DNA from 2 places in the Xenorhabdus bakwenae genome. Region 2 is predicted to be linked to the other one. Evidence: riboswitches for the same ligand, from Rfam matches in the RefSeq annotation. Region 2 holds a riboswitch; the other holds the start of a gene.

Region 1 (4,899 bases), 1.2 Mb from region 2:
ATAAAAAAGGCCAGGCTGTGGAAATTGCGCCGGGTGATGGGCATCTCGTTTATCTTCCTATTCCTGAAGAAATTAAGCTGAATTATGCTTTACTTGTGCGAAACTTAAAAGGTGGTAATACCAGAGCACCTCATCCATATGCATGACAAGTGAAATAATCCGAAATAGGATTTTAAAGAAATTGATCTATTTTTTTAGAAATAGATCACATCAATGCTAATTTATTTCCCGTATTATCAGTTCCGAAAAATAAAAAACTAAAAAATTTTGACTGTAAGACTAGGAACCACCTCCTTGGCTAGCTCAATCTCCCTTGGGCTGGCCTTTTCTTTTATACAAACAAATAAAACCAAATTAATTCAAGGAGTTAATAAAACCCCTTCATCTTAAAAAACATTAAATTAGTTAATGTTTCCAAATCCTGATGGGATATTCATTACCCTTTTATGAGTAACCGTGTTTATAGTAATCAAAAAACACCTTTTGATAAATCATGTTGGAATTTATTCAGTTTAATGAGGGAATTTTGAGAAAAAATAAGCCCAATTATCCAATTTCTGAATATCTTCAATATTTATCACCACACCAGATAAATATTATTTCACTTTATAGTCATATAACATGGTTAAATTTTAGCAATATTTGTCTTAACTGAAGCGATCCACTACGGCTTCCCTCTCCACTTGTCTTGTGATCAGCTCAAATATAAACAACAATCAGTAGCGCCTTTTGCAAACTGGAGTTAATCATGACTGATATCATTAAGTTGTTAGGAAAAGACGCAGAGAGTTTATTGGAACATCAATGTAATACCATTCCACGTGACAATCTCTATCTTCCGGGTACAGATTTCGTTGATAGAGTCATGCTCGAAAATAACCGCCCCAATACTGTTCTTCGCTCCATGCAAACCTTATTGAATCATGGACGCCTGGCAGGTACGGGTTATCTCTCAATTTTGCCGGTAGATCAGGGGGTTGAACATTCCGCCAGCGCTTCTTTCGCTACCAATCCTCTCTATTTTGATCCCAAAAATATCGTTGAACTGGCGATTGAGGCAGGCTGTAATTGTGTTGCTTCAACTTACGGTGTTCTGGCGTCTGTTTCTCGCCGTTATGCCCATAAGATCCCGTTTCTGGTTAAGCTTAATCACAATGAAACGTTGACCTATCCCGCCCAATATGATCAAACTTTGTATGCCAGTGTCGAACAGGCATTTAACATGGGTGCCGTTGCAGTAGGTGCAACAATCTATTATGGTTCTCCCGAGTCACGCCGCCAAATAGAAGAAATTTCAGCCGCCTTTGAACGCGCTCACGAACTCGGTATGGTCACTGTGTTATGGGCTTATCTGCGTAATTCCGCTTTCAAGAAAGATGGGGTTGATTACCACACCAGTGCCGATTTAACCGGCCAGGCGAATCATCTGGCCGCAACGATCGGCGCTGATATCGTTAAACAAAAAATGGCTGAAACTAACGGTGGTTATACTGCTATTGGGTTCGGGCACACGGATAAACGCGTCTATAGCAATTTGACCTCTGAACATCCGATTGATCTCGTTCGTTATCAAATTGCTAACTGTTATATGGGACGCGCTGGATTAATCAATTCAGGTGGTGCTTCTGGAAACAATGACTTAAGTGATTCTGTCCGCACTGCCGTTATCAATAAACGTGCCGGGGGAATGGGATTGATCCTTGGCCGCAAAGCGTTCAAGAAATCGATGACAGAGGGCGTTGAGTTAATCCGCTCCGTACAGGATGTTTATCTCGATAAGAAAATTACCATCGCCTAATCCATTAGATTCAGTACGTTCAAAATGGGGATCTTTGCATCCCCATTATTCAAAAATTCACCACCATTGATGAAAATGGTGGACTGGCCCAATGCCATGACCAACCTGCAAACTATCCGCCTGCATCAGCGCCTTTTGTAAATATGTTTTGGCAACCGGCAACGTACTTTGCCAATCAGAGTACCGGGGGCGTAATGCAGCAAGTGCTGCGGATAAAGTACAACCCGTTCCATGAGTATGCCGTGTATTGACTCTGGGAGCGCTGAAACGCCACTCCCCGTCCGAGGTAAAAAGCCAATCCGGGCTTTCCTCATTATTTAAATGTCCGCCTTTCAATAAAACTGTCTGGCATCCCATTGAACGTAATGCACGCCCCTGCCATAACATTTCATCTTCAGTATTGGCAATATCACATTTCAATATAGCTGCTGCTTCCGGTAAATTAGGGGTGATCAAAGAGACGATCGGCAGTAATTGCTCTACCATTGCGGAAACAGACTCTGGTGATAACAAAGGATCACCGCTTTTCGCTACCATAACAGTATCCAGTACAATGTAAGGAATAGGATAACGCTGCAACGACTCTGCTATTACAGCGATATTAGCCGCATTCGACAACATACCAATTTTGGCACTGTCAATCCTGACATCTGAAAGCACAGACTCTAACTGAGCAGCAACAAAGAGGGGATCAAGTTCATACACGGATTGTACACCCAGTGTATTTTGCGCAACCAACGCAGTGATAACTGTCGTGCCGTAGGCTCCAAGCGCAGAAAAGGTTTTTAAATCGGCCTGAATGCCGGCACCACCGCCGGGATCGGTTCCTGCGATAGTCAGTGAGTTAATTCTCATTATGGTGATTCCTGCCACCAGCTAAAGAAAAGCGGGTATCGGAATAAGAGATACCATGACTTCCCTACGCTGGCATTATCCAGATCAGGGAATACGGGTACTTCTCAGTTCAATAAAGAACGCCCCGAGTCAAAAAAAATCACTCTATTAGTATCCCAATAGAGTGATATTTGCAATAGGTTATCGCCAGATAATAAAACTAAACTAACGATAAATAGATTTAACCAGCAATCAGATAGCCGCTAAATTAAATTTATTACTATAAAGTTTTAACGTTTGCAGCAGCAGGACCTTTAGGACCATCCTGAATTTCAAACTCAACTTGTTGGCCTTCAGACAATGTTTTAAACCCATCTTTCGTAATAGCAGAAAAATGTACAAATACATCTTTGCTACCATTAGATGGAGTAATAAAACCAAAACCTTTAGACTCGTTGAACCACTTCACAGTACCAGTGATTTTTGCCATTTCAAAAATTTCCTTTGACTCACTTTATTCGCCTATTGGCATCAAAATAAACAAACCAGTATTAGTTACTGTTATTTATTAACAGAACTTTACTTCGTTTACCCATGTGTTTTATCACATACTCTTTATATAATCGCAAGCCATTTTTTTCAGGTGCTGGAGACAACGCACATATTTAAAACTCTAAATTCACATTCCGATTTGAAATTACTCAATAACCTTTAAGTCGCATAACCCCATGAATAAACGTAAAAAGAAAAATTCACCCAAAACAATATCTTTAATAAGACTAATATATAATACTGTTTTACCTATCAGTTATGGTGTAGGCCAGAGAGTTATTGTTATACAAAATTCATTTTAGGTAGCTGTAAAAATTATGGTTAATCTCACTTATTATTTTTGAACGTACAATATAGCCGCTTTACATGTAATCAGCTTACTTTTTGTTTGTCCTTTATTAAATATTGTTCAATTATAATATTTGTGGGATGACTTTTTACTATTCATCCGTATGATCATCCTCATACGATTTATTGATTTCATGAAGTGCATTTCGCCGGAGTAGTTAGCGTTTAAAATAAAACTACATTGTCAAAAAAAGAGTATAAACATTCTTATTCTGTATTATGGAGAAAATACAGAAATAATATTTTATTAAAAATAGAATTCACCAGAGAATGGCATTTAGTTACATAAAATAACGGTAATGCATTATTTATCACTGACAATCAGCCGGGCATAATACCCGGCTGAAAAAACATGGCGTGGATTAGCAACTAATCTGCTTATCTCTTGGCTTTCTTTGAGCGAACAATCAAATAACCAATCCATAAGACACCAATCCAAAACGGCATCAAGATGACTGAAATACGAATTGGGGGCATCGTTAGTATAATAACAAGAATGAATGCCAGGAATACTAAACACAGGTAGTTTCCAAATGGATACCACAGTGCCTGAAATTTCGTCTTGACACCTTCTTTATCTTTAGCTGAACGGAATTTCAAATGAGCACAACAAATCATAATCCAGTTAATGACCAGAGTTGTTACCACTAATGCCATTAACAACTCAAATGCCTTACCGGGCATAACATAGTTAATCAATACACCAATTGATGTTACCAGCGCGGATAAACCAATAGACAAGACAGGGACATTGCGTTTGTTAACTTTTGTGAGTGCATAAGGCGCATTGCCTTGTTTAGCCAAACCATACAGCATCCGGCTATTACAATACACTCCACTGTTATAAACCGACAACGCCGCCGTTAGTACCACCACATTCAGCGCATTCGCTACCCAGAAATTATCCAGATCATGGAAAATCAAAACGAATGGGCTGCCGCCTTCTACCACCTTCTCCCACGGATACAACGACAGCAAAATAGCCAATGAACCGATATAGAACAGCAAGATGCGATAAACAACCTGGTTAGTAGCTTTTGGGATATTTTTCTCAGGATTTTCTGCTTCTGCTGCGGTAATGCCGACCATTTCCAGCCCGCCAAATGAAAACATGATCACAGCCAGCGCCATAATCAAGCCAGAAATCCCATTTGGCATAAAGCCGCCCTGCTGCCACAAGTTGGTGATACTTGCCTGTGGGCCACCATTACCGCTAATCAGCAAATAACTTCCAAAGATAATCATCCCGACGATGGCACTGACTTTAATGATAGAGAACCAAAATTCGGTTTCACCATATAACCGAACATTAATTAGATTGACGAGATTAATCAGTACAAAGAATATTGCCGCAGAAATCCATGTTG
Region 2 (4,899 bases):
CCATCGCTTCAAGCCACTGCCCTCCCCCTTTGGTAAACAGGGTCACAGGCACACGACGGCCTTCATGTTCGCGGATCAATCCATCAACAATTTTATGCATGTATTGCAGGGAAAACGCCAGATAATCTCGATGAGACAAAACCCCACCCCAGGTATCGAAAATCATGACAGATTGAGCGCCAGCTTTTATTTGCGCATTCAGATATAAAATAACGCTGTTTGCCAATTTATCCAGTAACATATGCAATGTAGCAGGCTCCGCATACATCATGGCCTTAATTTTGGTGAAAGCCTTACTGCTTCCGCCTTCAACCATATATGTGGCCAATGTCCACGGGCTACCAGAAAACCCGATCAAAGGCACTTGTCCTGCCAATGCCTTACGAATAGCCCGCACGGCATCCATAACATAGCCTAACTCCAGTTCGGGATCAGGCTCAGGCAATTTTTCTACATCAGCATGATTCTGAATCGGAGAATGAAAACGTGGCCCTTCTCCCGTTTCAAAATACAGCCCTAATCCCATCGCATCAGGAATAGTCAAAATATCAGAAAACAGGATAGCGGCATCCAGCGGAAAGCGGCGTAAGGGCTGGAGAGTCACTTCACAAGCCAATTCGGTGTTTTTACATAACGAGATGAAATTTCCCGCCGCCTGACGCGTAGCTTTATATTCAGGTAAATATCGACCGGCCTGACGCATCATCCATACCGGGGTGATATCGACGGGCTGACGCAATAAGGCACGCAGATAGCGGTCGTTTTTCAACTCATTCATGACAAGCTCCCTTGATTAATTTATGCACGACAAACACACGAAAAAACTGGCGCAGTTTAACATGCCTGAAATTGAACTTCTGGCATAACCTCCCATAACGTGATGATTACTGATGACGGCATAACGCCACCGTATCTTCAATTAAACGGCGGGCAATCGTATCAGGGGGAGGAATCAAGGGAAGATTATCATAACGGTGCCAATCTGCACTGATCAGTTCAGCGGGGTCAATATTGATTTCACCGCTCTCATAATCGGCCAGAAAGCCTACCATCAATGAATTCGGGAAAGGCCACGGCTGGGAGGCGACATAACGCAAATTACGGATCGTAATCCCGCTCTCTTCCATCACTTCACGATGCACAGTCTCCTCCAGCGTTTCCCCCACTTCAACAAAACCGGCCAGCACGGTATGAATCCCATTACGGTGACGCTGGTGTTGTGCCAGCAAGATATGGTCATCACGGCGAATACCGACAATGATGCTGGGTGCAATTTGTGGATAATAATGTTCATGGCAGTGGTGGCACAAACAAGCCCATTCACGCTGGCTATGCTGCATCTCATGACCACAGTAACCACAATAGTGATGTGAACGATAAAACTCAGCCAATTGAACACCACGCCCAACCAACTGAAATAACTTAGCATCCCGATCAGCAATTAAACGGGGAGAGGACATATCTGAAGCCATTTTCTGACGAACCAACCAGACCGTCTCCCCCAACCACTCACCGATGGGTTTTGCCATATGGCCTTGCAATGACCATTGACCGGCCGTACCTAAAGGTAACTCTCCTTGTGGTAGCCAAACCCGATTCTCAAGACTGACAATCCACCAGCCTTGTTCTCTACCTGTCAGTTTTTGTTGCATAATCTGTTCCATCATGGGTTATGTGATTTATGACGTCTTCAATCTCGTTATAGTAACCGCACTGGTGAATACTCTTCTTAAATAGGCGTCACAGTAATGTCAAAACAAATGCGCCCAAAAACGGGGTTGTAGTTTTCACAATCCCCTTTATACTTTGGGGTGTTTTTTCTTGTCGGAGTGCCTAGCGTTCAACGTATATCACGATGGACACAGGCTGAGACCGTTAATTCGGGATCCGCAGAACCTGATCGGGCTAATACCCGCGAAGGGAACAAGAGTAATCACTCCGCTGCCAGTATTTTGTACATTTATGCAATCATGTACAAATACCAATCAGCCCCAACCATTACTCCCTGCGAGCTCCAGACAAGCAATTTTCTCAACTTAAGCCTGATCAACAATGAGACAGGCGATAACACAGTCAGGAATTTGCTATGTCTAAGTCCAACAATATCGTTATTTCGAATACGGTTATTCCAACGGCTGATATCTCGCCTAAAGCCCATCCAGCGAGGCCACGTAAGGTTCAAAGAGATGCGGCACAAGCATTTATCCATTCCGTTCAAGGGGTGACTTTTCCCAATTCAAAGCGCATTTACCTTGAAGGCTCACGCCAAGATATTCAGGTTCCTATGCGTGAAATCCAACTTTCTCCCACATTCATTGGGGGCACGAAAGAAAATCCCCAATTTGAGGCAAACGAACCTGTCCCGGTTTATGACACTTCCGGCTCTTATGGCGATCCTGCTGCCATACTGGATGTAAGGAAGGGTTTACCTAAGATCCGCCAGCCGTGGATTGATGAACGCAATGATACCGAACCTGTTTCAGCCCTCAGTTCTGATTTTACCCAACAACGCCTTGCTGATGCCGGATTGGATCACCTGCGCTTTCACCATCGTCCACATCCACTGAAATCCAGGCAGGGTAAGTGTGTCACCCAATTGCACTATGCACGCCAGGGGATCATCACACCAGAAATGGAATTTATCGCCTTGCGTGAAAATATGGGGCGCGAGCGCATTCGCAGTGAAGTCTTGCGCCAGCAACATGCAGGGCAAAGTTTCGGTGCCAACTTACCGGAAAACATCACAGCCGAATTTGTCCGTCAGGAAGTTGCTGCCGGCCGTGCGATTATTCCCGCCAACATTAATCATCCTGAATCTGAACCGATGATTATTGGTCGCAATTTTCTGGTGAAAGTGAATGCCAATATCGGTAACTCCTCCGTCACCTCCTCTATTGAAGAAGAGGTGGAAAAACTGATCTGGTCTACCCGCTGGGGCGCAGATACCGTGATGGATCTCTCCACCGGACGCTACATCCACGAAACCCGCGAATGGATACTACGCAATAGCCCGGTTCCCATTGGTACTGTCCCGATTTATCAGGCACTGGAAAAGGTCAACGGCATCGCAGAAAACCTGACATGGGAAATGTTCCGCGATACCTTGCTGGAACAGGCCGAACAAGGCGTGGATTATTTCACTATTCATGCTGGCGTGCTGCTACGTTATGTCCCGATGACCGCCAAACGCCTGACCGGTATTGTTTCCCGTGGCGGCTCAATTATGGCGAAGTGGTGCCTTTCCCATCACCAAGAAAATTTCCTCTACACCCACTTCCGCGAAATCTGTGAAATTTGTGCGGCCTATGACGTCTCCCTCTCTTTGGGGGATGGGTTGCGTCCTGGCTCAATTCAGGATGCCAATGACGAAGCCCAATTCGCAGAATTGTATACTCTTGGCGAGCTGACCAGGATCGCATGGGAGTACGATGCTCAGGTCATGATTGAAGGACCCGGGCATATCCCAATGCAACTGATCCGCCGTAATATGACGGAAGAACTCGAACACTGCCACGAGGCCCCATTTTATACTCTGGGACCATTGACGACCGATATCGCTCCAGGTTATGACCATTTCACCTCCGGCATCGGCGCTGCCATGATTGGCTGGTTTGGCTGTGCCATGCTGTGTTATGTCACGCCCAAAGAACACCTCGGGCTGCCCAATAAAGAGGATGTCAAACAAGGCCTGATTACTTACAAAATCGCAGCCCATGCGGCAGATCTCGCCAAAGGCCATCCGGGAGCACAAATCCGTGACAATGCGATGTCAAAGGCGCGGTTTGAATTCCGCTGGGAAGATCAATTCAATCTGGCACTTGATCCTGACACCGCCCGCGCCTACCACGATGAAACCTTACCGCAGGAATCCGGCAAAGTTGCCCACTTCTGTTCCATGTGTGGGCCAAAATTCTGCTCAATGAAAATCACCCAGGATGTGCGCGATTATGCAGCAAAACTGGAACAGGAAGCGGGTATGGAACAGATGTCAGAAGCATTCCGTTCCCGTGGCAGCGAACTCTATCACAGTGCTGAGGAGGTGACGCATGAAAAATCAGCCTGATACCTCAACGCTTCCACAAGCCCCCTTTGCCCCAACAATGCACCGATTGGGGCTTTATCCGGTGGTGGATTCCCTGACGTGGATTGAGCGTTTACTGGCAGCCGGCGTCAAAACCCTGCAATTGCGCATCAAAGACCAGCCGGAAGAACAGGTAGAGAAAGATATTCAGTTCGCCATTGCGCTCGGTCACCACTATCATGCACGATTATTCATTAATGATTATTGGCGTCTTGCCATTAAACATCAGGCCTATGGCGTTCATTTGGGACAGGAAGATCTCGACATCGCGGATCTCCATGCCATCCAGCAAGCCGGATTGCGTCTGGGCATTTCTACCCACGATCAACAAGAACTGGCGCGGGCAAAATCCCTGCGCCCCTCTTATATTGCACTAGGGCATATTTTCCCCACTACCACGAAAGAGATGCCCTCATCACCACAGGGCCTTGAAGCACTCAAACATCAAGTGGAGATCACCCCAGAATATCCTACCGTCGCCATTGGCGGTATTTCACTGGAGAGGGTGCCGGAGGTGGTGGCAACGGGAGTCGGTGGCGTGGCACTGGTCAGTGCGATTACAAAAGCGAAAGATTGGCGGCAGACAACAGCCAGATTGCTTCATCTGGTTGAGTATCAAGATCGGGGGCTTTTATGTTAAACGATCAAGAATTTATGCGTTACAGCCGCCAATTACTGCTGGAAGACATTGGTCCCGGAGGACAAGAGAAATTAAAAGCCAGCAAGGTGCTGGTTGTCGGTTTGGGGGGATTAGGATCGCCGGCTGCGCTCTATCTCGCGGCCGCAGGGGTAGGAAACCTTTATCTGGCAGATGATGA

Evidence for each region. Region 2 has a riboswitch for thiamine pyrophosphate ahead of thiC (phosphomethylpyrimidine synthase ThiC). Riboswitches for the same ligand answer to the same signal wherever they lie in the genome.
Region 1: another riboswitch for thiamine pyrophosphate. It lies ahead of thiD (bifunctional hydroxymethylpyrimidine kinase/phosphomethylpyrimidine kinase); the one in region 2 lies ahead of thiC (phosphomethylpyrimidine synthase ThiC).

Annotation. Positions count from the first base shown of each region.
Region 1 is NZ_CP119194.1:501,773-506,671, reverse strand. It holds gene trhP (prephenate-dependent tRNA uridine(34) hydroxylase TrhP) at 1-146, shown strand, start outside; gene fbaB (class I fructose-bisphosphate aldolase) at 749-1,798, shown strand; gene thiD (bifunctional hydroxymethylpyrimidine kinase/phosphomethylpyrimidine kinase) at 1,856-2,653, opposite strand; TPP riboswitch at 2,698-2,790, opposite strand; gene cspE (transcription antiterminator/RNA stability regulator CspE) at 2,913-3,122, opposite strand; gene PXH59_RS03010 (amino acid permease) at 3,911-4,899, opposite strand, start outside.
Region 2 is NZ_CP119194.1:3,299,934-3,304,832, reverse strand. It holds gene hemE (uroporphyrinogen decarboxylase) at 1-778, opposite strand, end outside; gene nudC (NAD(+) diphosphatase) at 885-1,652, opposite strand; TPP riboswitch at 1,816-1,940, shown strand; gene thiC (phosphomethylpyrimidine synthase ThiC) at 2,087-4,063, shown strand; gene thiE (thiamine phosphate synthase) at 4,047-4,721, shown strand; gene PXH59_RS16445 (HesA/MoeB/ThiF family protein) at 4,715-4,899, shown strand, end outside.